3 regions of the Pseudomonas sessilinigenes genome follow, and region 3 is predicted to be linked to each of the others. Evidence: predicted binding sites of a transcription regulator. Region 3 holds the regulator's gene; each other region holds the start of a gene.

Region 1 (3,252 bases), 3.3 Mb from region 3:
CGAACTGAGCAAGGAATCCGAATCGTCACTGACCAATCTGGCCAAGGCGCTCCAGGAGCGCCCGACCCTGCGCCTGGAGATCGAAGGTACCAGCGCCCAGAGCAGCGACGGCCCGTTGATTGCCGAACAACGCCTGGAGCGCGAATACCAGTACAACTACTACAAGATCCTCCAGCGTCGCGGTGACAAGGTCCCTGCCCAAGCCTCGCTGCTGCAGGTGCCCGAAGGCGAGAAAGCCCCATTGCTCGAGGGCATCTATCGCACCCGCCTGAAACAACAGCCACCTGCGGAATGGAATCAGCTCAGTCGTGACGAGCGTAGCGCCAAGCTGCGTGAAGGCTTGATCAAGTACTGGGGCGCCAGCGAGGTGCTGTTGCGTCAGCTGGGCCAGGAACGAGCCAGCAGCATCAAGGACTTCCTGGTGGAAAAGGGCCAGTTGGCTGACGACCGGGTCTACTTCATCGACGCCAACCTGGGCCAGGCAGAAAGCAACGGCAATGTGATTACCCCTATGCATCTGGACAGCGAATGATCCTGGGGCGGAGCTGTCCCCTCTGACCGGCACCCTTGCTCATCAGGCGTTGATATCCGCCACTCAATAGAACAGGCCCCGACACCAAGTGCCGGGGCCTGTAATGATCACATCCCTGTGATCTTCGCATGAACCCTTGAAAGTAGTGGCAGGCACCAGCCTGCCGCTACCTCTCCCTGTCCAGGCGAGAACCTGTCGGCTTATTCAGCCTTCAAGCCATCGGCGGAGACCGCCTTCACGCCTTTGATCTTCTTGGTGATCGCCACCGCTGTGGCCTTTTGCGACTCGGTGATGGCCACGGTGGACGACAGGGACACGACGCCCTTGTTGGTTTCGACCTTGATATCAGTGCCAGGAATGCCTTTCTCGGTGACCAGATCGCTTTTCACCTTGGTGGTGATCCAGGTGTCGGAGGTGGCCTCTTTGGCCTTGGTCACTTCACCGGCAGCCACGACCATGGGCGACTGGGTGCTTTGGGTGGGCTGTGCAAAAGCTACGTTGGCCATAGTCAGGGTCAGAGCGGTAGCGGTTGCAGCAGCGATAGCGAACTTCTTCATACGAGTAACTCCTGTTCTTCTGGGAAGCCTGCGCCGTGTCCTGGCAACAGGGTTATCAGGGATATTGCAGGCGCTGTGCCAACTCCCAACCAAACAAAATATCCATATAAATCAATATCTTATAAAAAACACAAAAATTCGGACTCATGCAAAATGCATGATGACGCGCATCTCTGCATGCAAGTTGCGAGTTCCTGGCGGCCAGCAGCCAGCCATTCAGGCCTCATCCGCACTACAGCCTTTGGGAGCATAGTCCGCCTCCACCGTGGTGACGCAGCTCCAACCGGTTGCCGCCGAACGCCTCAGGGTCAAGCTCTTGTCCAGCACTGGCCCCGGGGCATTGAGGATCGTGCAGCCGATGCTCCCTTCTCCAGTGGCTGCCGTGCCCGCAGCGCTCATCCGGCAATTGGATGTCTGTGCAATACCACCGGCCAGCGCCAAGGTCGGATCGGTGCCCTGCGCAAGCAGGTCCTCGACGCCCGCTTTCAGCGCCGAGGCCTCCGCCAGCGCAGCGACTACCTTGGCCCTGGCCTGGTACTTGGCGTAAAGCGGCATCGCCACCATCGCAAGGATGCCGATAATGGCGACCACCACTAGCAATTCGATCAGGGTAAAGCCGGACTGTCGTTTCATGGATTGCCTCCTGGCATGAATAGAAATTGCAAGAAAAGCCGCAAGGGCCATCAGACCCAAAGCACGCCCTGTGCCAGATGCCTCACCCCGCAATCCAGGCTCTACAGGGCAGAGGTCCAAGGCCTTCGCTGCAAGAAGTCGCACTAACTGACAAATTTCGTCAGCCTCTGTCGTTATCCGTCAGGGCTCCGGGAGCTAGGCTTGAAAGGGCAGGAAGGCATCTGCCTGTGCGGTAGTTCGCAACGAAATCCACCGTCTTATCAGGGATCGAACCATGGCGGTAAAAGCTTCCAGGACCAGCGTGTACCTCTGGCAAGGTACCGATAGCCGGGGTCATGTCATGAGCGGCGAACTGAGTGCCGCGAACCCGGCCCTGGTTGGGGCTCGCCTACGCAAGCAGGGCATCATCCCAACCAGGGTCCGCCGCAAACCTCGGTACGGGCTGCGTTTGGGAGCGCGGGTAAAATCACGGGACATCGCTTTGCTCACCCGCCAATTGGCAACGCTGTTCCAGGCTGGCGTACCGCTGCTGCAGTCCCTGGAAATCATTGCCGATAGCTTCGGCCAACCGTTGATCCGCCAGCTCCTGGGACAACTCAAGCACGATATCGAGGCCGGCTCCAACCTGGCCAACGCGCTGCGCAAACACCCACAACACTTCGACCCGTTGTACTGCAACCTGGTGGAGGCCGGCGAGCAGGCAGGGGCCCTGGATACACTGCTGGAGCGGATCGCCACCTACCAGGAAAAAAGCGAGCGTCTCAAGGCCCGCCTGAAGAAGGCCATGGTCTACCCCCTGGCAGTGATCGGCGTCGCGCTCATAGTCAGCAGCATCCTGCTGCTCAAAGTGGTTCCGCAATTCCAGAGTCTGTTCGCCGGCTTCAATGCCGAACTGCCCTGGCTGACCCAGAAGGTCATCGGTCTTTCATATTTCCTGCAGCAACACGGTGGAACCTCGCTGGCAGCCTGCCTGGGGCTCGGGCTAGGTGGACGCCTGCTCTATCGTCGTTCTGCACGTCTACGCGATCATCTGGATGCAGGGTTGTTGCGCTTGCCCCTGGGTGGCGCCTTGCTGCACAAGTCTGCCGTGGCGCGCATGGCCCGTACCCTGGCCACCACCTTCGCTGCGGGAGTCCCCCTGGTTCAAGCCCTGGAGTCCGTCGCTGGTGCCAGCGGCAACCACATTCATCGACGCGCGATGGAGCGTATCCGCCTCCAGGTCGAAGGTGGCATGCAACTGAATTTCGCCATGCGTGCCAGCGGTGTTTTCCCTGACATGGCGATCCAGATGACCGCCATCGGTGAAGAATCCGGAACCCTGGATCATTTATTGGAAAAGGTAGCGGCGCATTATGAAACCGAGGTGGATAACCTGGTGGACAGCCTGACCAGCCTCATGGAGCCTTTGATCATGGTGATCCTGGGCAGTATCGTCGCAGCCTTGGTACTGGCGATGTACTTGCCCATTTTTCAACTCGGTACAGCGATCTGAACATGTCCTTGCCTGAAGTCCTTAGCCTTTATCCCCTG
Region 2 (3,252 bases), 1.5 Mb from region 3:
CTGCGCGAACGCGCCACGCCCAGCCAGCTGATCCCCTTCCCCGACGGCCAGCGGGTGCTGCTGGTCAGTGCCGATGGCATCTTCGTCCTCCACGCCGGTGGCGCCACCCGCCTGCTGCGCAGCCTGGAAGAGCTGCGCCAGGACTTGGCCAAGGGAGTCCCCGCCGAAGACCTGAACCTGGACCTGAGCATGGAGCACGGGGCGATTTCGGCGGACGGCCAGTGGATCGCCGTGGGCGAGCAAAGCAGTTCGCACCTGGTATTCGATGCCCAGCTGCAGCCATTGGCCGAGATCGGCCCCGGCAGCGAGTACCCGCACTTCGCCTGCTTCAACCAGCGCGGCGACCGCCTGCTGCTCAATGCCTGCCACTTCTACAGCGGTGCCAGCCTGGGCGTCGCAGTGGCCGACCTGCCGGGGCTGGCCACCGATTTCTACAGCGACGATCCGCGCACCCCAGTGCTGCAGGATGGCGCCCGGGTATACGCCGCAACCTCGCGGGGCGACGAGTTCATCATCGGCGATGCCTACGGTTACCTGCGGGCCTTCAGCGAGACCGGCCAAGAGCGTTGGCAGCACTACGTCGGCTCGACCCTGTGCGCCATGGACATCAGCCCCGATGGCAAGACCCTGGTGGCCGCCACCTTCGCCGGCATCATCGTGCGCATCGAACTGGACCGTGGGCGCCCGGACTGGCAGATCGGCACCGGCGCGCACCATGAAGTACAGCGCTGGCTGTTCTGGAAGGACCTGGCCAAGCCGCTTCTATGGTGAAAAAGCCCAGCCCGGCTAACGCGAGAACTCAACCTGCATCTGCAAGTGGAGCGGATCGTCGATGGCCCGCAGGTACTGCTCCAGGCTGACCTCGCCGATGCAGGCGCGAGCTCCCGGGAGCAGCGCCTGACCATCGAGCACCTTGAGGATCACCGCCACCGCCGCACAACTGGGAATCTCCGGGCCATGATCATGGGTGGCCGTCAGTTGCGCGGCCATCGACAGCGGCTGGCCATCCTGGCCCAGGCCATGCACGTCGACATACATGGCGCTCAAGCCATCGCCCAGCCACTCGAACCATGTCCCGCAGCGATGCAACCGTACGGCCCAGGGCGCCGGATCGCGCACCAGCCCCAGCTTCACCGCCTGGGCCAGCAAGGCGTTGGCCAGCCCGGCGACCTTGAGCCCGGCACCCGCCTTGAACGACAGGGTATGGGCGCCATAACGGGCGGCGAACAGGTCCAGGTCCGGCACATCGACATTGGCCACCAAGCGTGTGCCCAGCCTTGGCAACGTGCGCAAGGCCAGCCCCTGCCAGCCGATCACCGGGTGCGGCTGACCGTCCTTGAGCTGCTGGATCGGCCGACCGGCATAGGCCAGCACCCCGAGGATGGTGGACACCCCGGGCATCTTCGCCGAGGAAGAAATACCGTGCTCGATGCGATCGATACGGGCGAAGCGCTGGCGATGCTCGTCGATGATCGCCGACGACAGGGTCGGCACCGAACTGCAACCACTGAGCAACGTCACTCCGGCCGCTCGGGCCTGGGTATCAAGGCCGCCGATACCCCCCACGAATTGCCGGCAGTCGGCCAGGTCGCAGTAGTTCACCCCGGCCTCGATGCATCCCTGGGCCACGGCATAGGACTGCCCCTGGAACGGTCCGCCGGTGTGGATCACCCAATCGATGCCCAGGGTCTTGAGCGCCGGTGCCCACTCCTCGCCCATGGCATCCCCACACCACCCCTCGCAGGGCTGCCCGCCCTCGGCGCGCAGGGCCTCGACCTTGGCCGCCAGGCGGGCCGGGTCGCGTCCTGAGATCAGCAGGTGCACGCCGGGGCGGTGGATCAGGTAGCGGCAGATAATGCTGCCGAAATTGCCATAACCACCGACCACCAACACTCTGAGCGTCATTACCTGCATCCCTGAAATAAGTACGTTGCACCGCTGAATGAGCGCATTTTGCGGTGCGGCAGCTTCCGCGATTTGCCCTGGACCGACAAGCCCCTGGAGCCGCCCGGTACCTTACGGCCACAGTCCATCGGCACCCTGCGGAACACTTGTAACATTAAGTTGCTAAAAAATTGCCAATGCCAGTCCGGCATAATGCTATGCAAATTCCTCATCCTCTACGGCCCGGGAGCGTGTTAGCCTCGTCCTGCTATGTCGGCCTCGCATAACAAACCCGCCGTTTCATCCAATCAAGCGGGATAAAGACGCCTTGCTACCCCCCTGCTTCACCTTCATCTGCCCAACTAACGTTTCGCTGCGAGCCTTTCGATCATCGGCTCGCCAAGGGAACTGATTGCAAAATTCGATTCGACCCGAAGGTCGATCTCTCGATCCTATCTCGGAGCTGTTATGTCCAGGCTTTCCCATCAAGATTTGCGCCGCGGTTTCCGTGAACTGATCGCCTCATCTTCCTGCTATCACACCGCTTCTGTATTTGACCCGATGTCCGCCCGGATCGCCGCCGACCTGGGTTTTGAAGTGGGCATCCTCGGTGGTTCCGTAGCCTCGCTGCAGGTCCTGGCGGCCCCCGACTTCGCCCTGATCACCCTGAGTGAGTTCGCCGAACAGGCCACCCGCATCGGCCGCGTAGCCCAGTTGCCAGTGATCGCCGACGCCGACCATGGCTACGGCAACGCCCTCAACGTGATGCGCACCGTGGTCGAGCTGGAGCGCGCCGGCATCGCTGCGCTGACCATCGAGGACACCCTGCTGCCGGCGCAATTCGGCCGCAAGTCCACTGACCTGATATCCGTCGCCGAAGGCGTGGGCAAGATCCGCGCGGCCCTGGAAGCCCGGGTCGATCCTGAACTGGCGATCATCGCCCGGACCAACGCCGGGATCCTGCCGGTGCAGGAAATCATCAGCCGTACCCAGCAGTACGAGCGCGCCGGCGCCGATGCCATCTGCATGGTCGGCATCCGCGATTTCGAACAACTGGAGCAGATCTCCGAGCACCTGAGCGTGCCGCTGATGCTGGTGACCTACGGCAACCCGGCGCTGCGCGACGACGCACGTTTGGCCCAGCTGGGCGTGAAGATCGCAGTGGACGGCCACGCCGCCTATTTTGCGGCGATCAAGGCCACCTACGATTGCCTGCGCGAACAGCGGCAGATCTTCACCCAGGCCTCGGACCTGAGCGCCACCGAACTGGCGCACACCTACACCCAGCCCGAGGAGTACATCGTCTGGGCGCGGGAGTTCATGAGCGTCAAGGAGTAACACCGGCAATTGGCCGGGGTGAGGCGCAAC
Region 3 (3,252 bases):
TTCGGCCAACTCTGGGAGCAGGCCGGCGGGCAGGTTGTCGATGCAGTAGTAGCCGTGGTCCTCAAGAACATCGAGGGCGGTGCTTTTGCCTGAGCCGGAACGGCCGCTGACGATGATCAAGCGCATGGTTACTGCCTGTTTTGCTCGTCCAGGACGACCTGATACAAGGCTTCGTTGCTGGTAGCACTGCGCAACCGGTCACGAACCTCCTTGCGATCGAGCATGCTGGCGATCTGCCGAAGCAGTTCCAGGTGCGCATCGGTCGCAGCTTCCGGGACCAGCAGAACGAACAGCAGGTCCACCGGAGCGCCATCGATGGCGTCGAAGTCGATCGGAGCGTCCAGGTGCATCAGTGCGCTGATGGGCGATTCGCAACCCTTTAGGCGGCAGTGAGGAATGGCGATGCCGTTGCCAAAACCGGTGGAGCCGAGTTTTTCGCGGGCAATCAGGCTCTCGAAGACATCCTGCATCTCCAGATCGGGCACTTCACGGCTGATCAGGTTGGCAATTTGTTCGAGGGCACGTTTTTTACTGCCTCCCGGCACGTTCACCAGGGAACGGCCGGGGGTCAGGATGCTTTCAAGTCGGATCATGGGAGGGGAGTATCAGCGACCCGTGCCTTGGAGAAGGTGGAGTTGCTTTTCCTTGTGCTTTTTCAGTTGGCGGTCAAGCTTGTCCGTGAGCAGGTCGATTGCGGCATACATATCGTCATGTTCTGCATTGGCGACGACCTCCCCACCGTGAATGTGCAGCGTAGCCTCGATCTTCTGCTTCAGCTTCTCGACGGCCATGGTGACCTGCACATTGGTAATCTTGTCAAAATGGCGTTCCAGTCGGTCGAGTTTTTCGCCGATGTAGACGCGCAGAGGTTCAGTCACTTCGAGTTGGTGTCCACTGATGTTGACTTGCATACAGCTTCTCCTTCGTTGCCAGTGCATGACGCGGCAGGCCATTTTGCCTGCCACCTGGACCGTGTCTGAAGCCTGCTGCGCATCGATCAGGCGGTTTGCCTGGTCGCCGTTTGGCGAGCATTCAGACACACTCCGAAACGCTGTGGCCAGCCCTACGGCTACATCAGCCGCTTACGTTCGCTAGAAGGCGCGATCCCAAGGGATTCGCGGTACTTGGCGACGGTACGGCGGGCTACCTGAATACCTTGTGCCTCCAGTAAACCAGCGATCTTGCTGTCACTCAACGGCTTTTTCTGATTTTCCGCCGCCACCAGTTTTTTGATGATTGCGCGGATCGCGGTGGATGAGCATTCACCGCCTTCCGAGGTGCTGACGTGGCTGGAGAAAAAGTATTTCAGTTCATATATACCCCGTGGGGTGTGCATGAATTTCTGCGTAGTGACCCGGGAAATCGTCGATTCGTGCATGCCCACCGCTTCGGCGATGTCATGCAGGACCAGGGGCTTCATCGCCTCGTCGCCATACTCGAGAAAGCCGCGCTGATGCTCGACGATCTGGGTGGCGACTTTCATCAGGGTTTCGTTGCGACTTTGCAGGCTCTTGATGAACCAGCGGGCCTCCTGCAGCTGATTGCGCATGAAGGTGTTGTCTGCGCTGGTGTCGGCACGACGTACAAAGCCCGCATATTGGGCATTGACTCGCAGGCGTGGTACCGACTCCTGGTTCAGCTCCACCAGCCAGCGTTCGTTGTCCTTGCGCACAATGACGTCCGGGACCACGTACTCGGCTTCGCTGGATTCGATCTGCGAGCCCGGGCGCGGGTTGAGGCTTTGCACCAGTTCGATGACCTGGCGCAGTTCGTCTTCCTTGAGCTTCATGCGCCGCATCAGTTGGCTGTAATCGCGGCTGCCCAGCAGGTCTATGTAGTCGCTGACCAGGCGCTGAGCTTCGCTCAGCCAAGGCGTCTTGGTCGGTAGCTGGCGCAGTTGCAACAGCAGGCATTCACCCAGGTTGCGAGCACCGATGCCGGCGGGTTCGAATTGCTGGATGCGATGCAGGACTGCTTCGATTTCGTCCAGCTCGATATCCAGTTCGGGGTCGAAGGCCTCGAGGACTTCTTCAAGGGTCTCGTCGAGGTAGCCCTGGTCGTTGATGCTGTCGATCAGGGTCACCGCGATCAAGCGGTCGGTGTCCGACATCGGGGCCAGGTTCAGTTGCCAGAGCAGGTGGCTCTGCAGGCTTTCGCCAGCGGAGGTGCGGGTGGTGAAGTCCCACTCGTCATCATCGCTGCTGGGCAGGCTGCTGGCGCTGGTCTGGTAGACATCTTCCCAGGCGGTATCCACCGGGAGTTCGTTGGGAATGCGTTCGCTCCATTCGCCATCCTCGAGGCTGTCCACCGTTGGGGCGGTTTCCTGGTAGGAGGGTTCCTGGATTTCGGTATTGGGTTTGGACTCGGTGTTGTCGGCCAGGGGGTCGCTGTTGTCGAAGTCGTCGCCATCTTCCTGGCGTTCGAGCATCGGGTTGGACTCCAGGGCTTCCTGAATTTCCTGTTGCAGGTCCAGGGTCGACAATTGGAGCAGGCGGATGGCCTGTTGCAGCTGCGGTGTCATCGTCAGCTGCTGGCCCATTCTCAGGACTAGCGATGGTTTCATGGCAGGGGCTTAACACCTTAATTGCCGGCGCACATGCGCCATCCACTACAGGGCGCCGAAGCGCCAAACATAAGCAAATTATATGCCTGAAACTGAAGTGTTTGCCTAGAGCGTCGTAACAATAAACTTTGTAGGGATTTACTGTTTTCGGCGCCCTGGCTACTAGCCCAACACGTCAGCCTTTACAGGCGGAATTCGTGGCCCAGGTAGACTTCCTTGACCAGCTCATTGGCCAGGATAGTCGCAGAATCGCCTTCGGCGATCAGTTGCCCGTCATTGACGATGTAGGCGGTTTCGCAGATGTCCAGCGTTTCGCGGACGTTGTGGTCGGTGATCAGTACCCCGATGCCCTTGGCTTTGAGGTGATGGATGATCTGCTTGATGTCGCCGACGGAGATCGGGTCCACGCCTGCGAACGGTTCGTCCAGCAGGATGAACTTGGGTGCGGTGGCCAGCGCGCGGGCAATCTCCACGCGACGACGCTCGCCGCCGGACAGGCTCATGCCGAGGTTGTCGCGGATATGGTTGATGTGGAACTCCTGCAGCAGGCTTTCCAGTTCCTGGCGACGACCTGCTTTATCGAGTTCCTTGCGGGTCTCGAGGATAGCCATGATGTTGTCGGCCACCGACAGCTTGCGGAAGATCGAGGCTTCCTGGGGCAGGTAGCCGATGCCCGCGCGAGCGCGCCC

The links. Region 3 encodes sigma-54, which starts transcription at its own class of promoters, with help from an activator protein. Its sites were predicted from a motif close to ANTGGCATNNANNTTGCTNT; they were not measured.
Region 1: C4K39_RS21600 (pilin) is a predicted target of sigma-54. The motif match lies at 1,781-1,800, and genes of this name have one in related genera.
Region 2: C4K39_RS11665 (saccharopine dehydrogenase family protein) is a predicted target of sigma-54. The motif match lies at 2,064-2,083, and genes of this name have one in related genera.

What each region holds. Positions count from the first base shown of each region.
Region 1 covers NZ_CP027706.1:4,647,999-4,651,250, reverse strand. Annotated here, with positions in the region: gene C4K39_RS21610 (DUF748 domain-containing protein) at 1-532, shown strand, start outside; gene C4K39_RS21605 (BON domain-containing protein) at 733-1,089, opposite strand; gene C4K39_RS21600 (pilin) at 1,306-1,722, opposite strand; gene C4K39_RS21595 (type II secretion system F family protein) at 1,997-3,214, shown strand; gene C4K39_RS21590 (prepilin peptidase) at 3,217-3,252, shown strand, end outside.
Region 2 covers NZ_CP027706.1:2,480,230-2,483,481, reverse strand. Annotated here, with positions in the region: gene C4K39_RS11670 (YncE family protein) at 1-771, shown strand, start outside; gene C4K39_RS11665 (saccharopine dehydrogenase family protein) at 787-1,905, opposite strand; gene C4K39_RS11660 (isocitrate lyase/PEP mutase family protein) at 2,353-3,222, shown strand.
Region 3 covers NZ_CP027706.1:1,013,913-1,017,164, forward strand. Annotated here, with positions in the region: gene rapZ (RNase adapter RapZ) at 1-126, opposite strand, end outside; gene ptsN (PTS IIA-like nitrogen regulatory protein PtsN) at 129-593, opposite strand; gene hpf (ribosome hibernation-promoting factor, HPF/YfiA family) at 606-911, opposite strand; gene C4K39_RS04560 (RNA polymerase factor sigma-54) at 1,070-2,563, opposite strand; gene lptB (LPS export ABC transporter ATP-binding protein) at 2,746-3,252, opposite strand, start outside.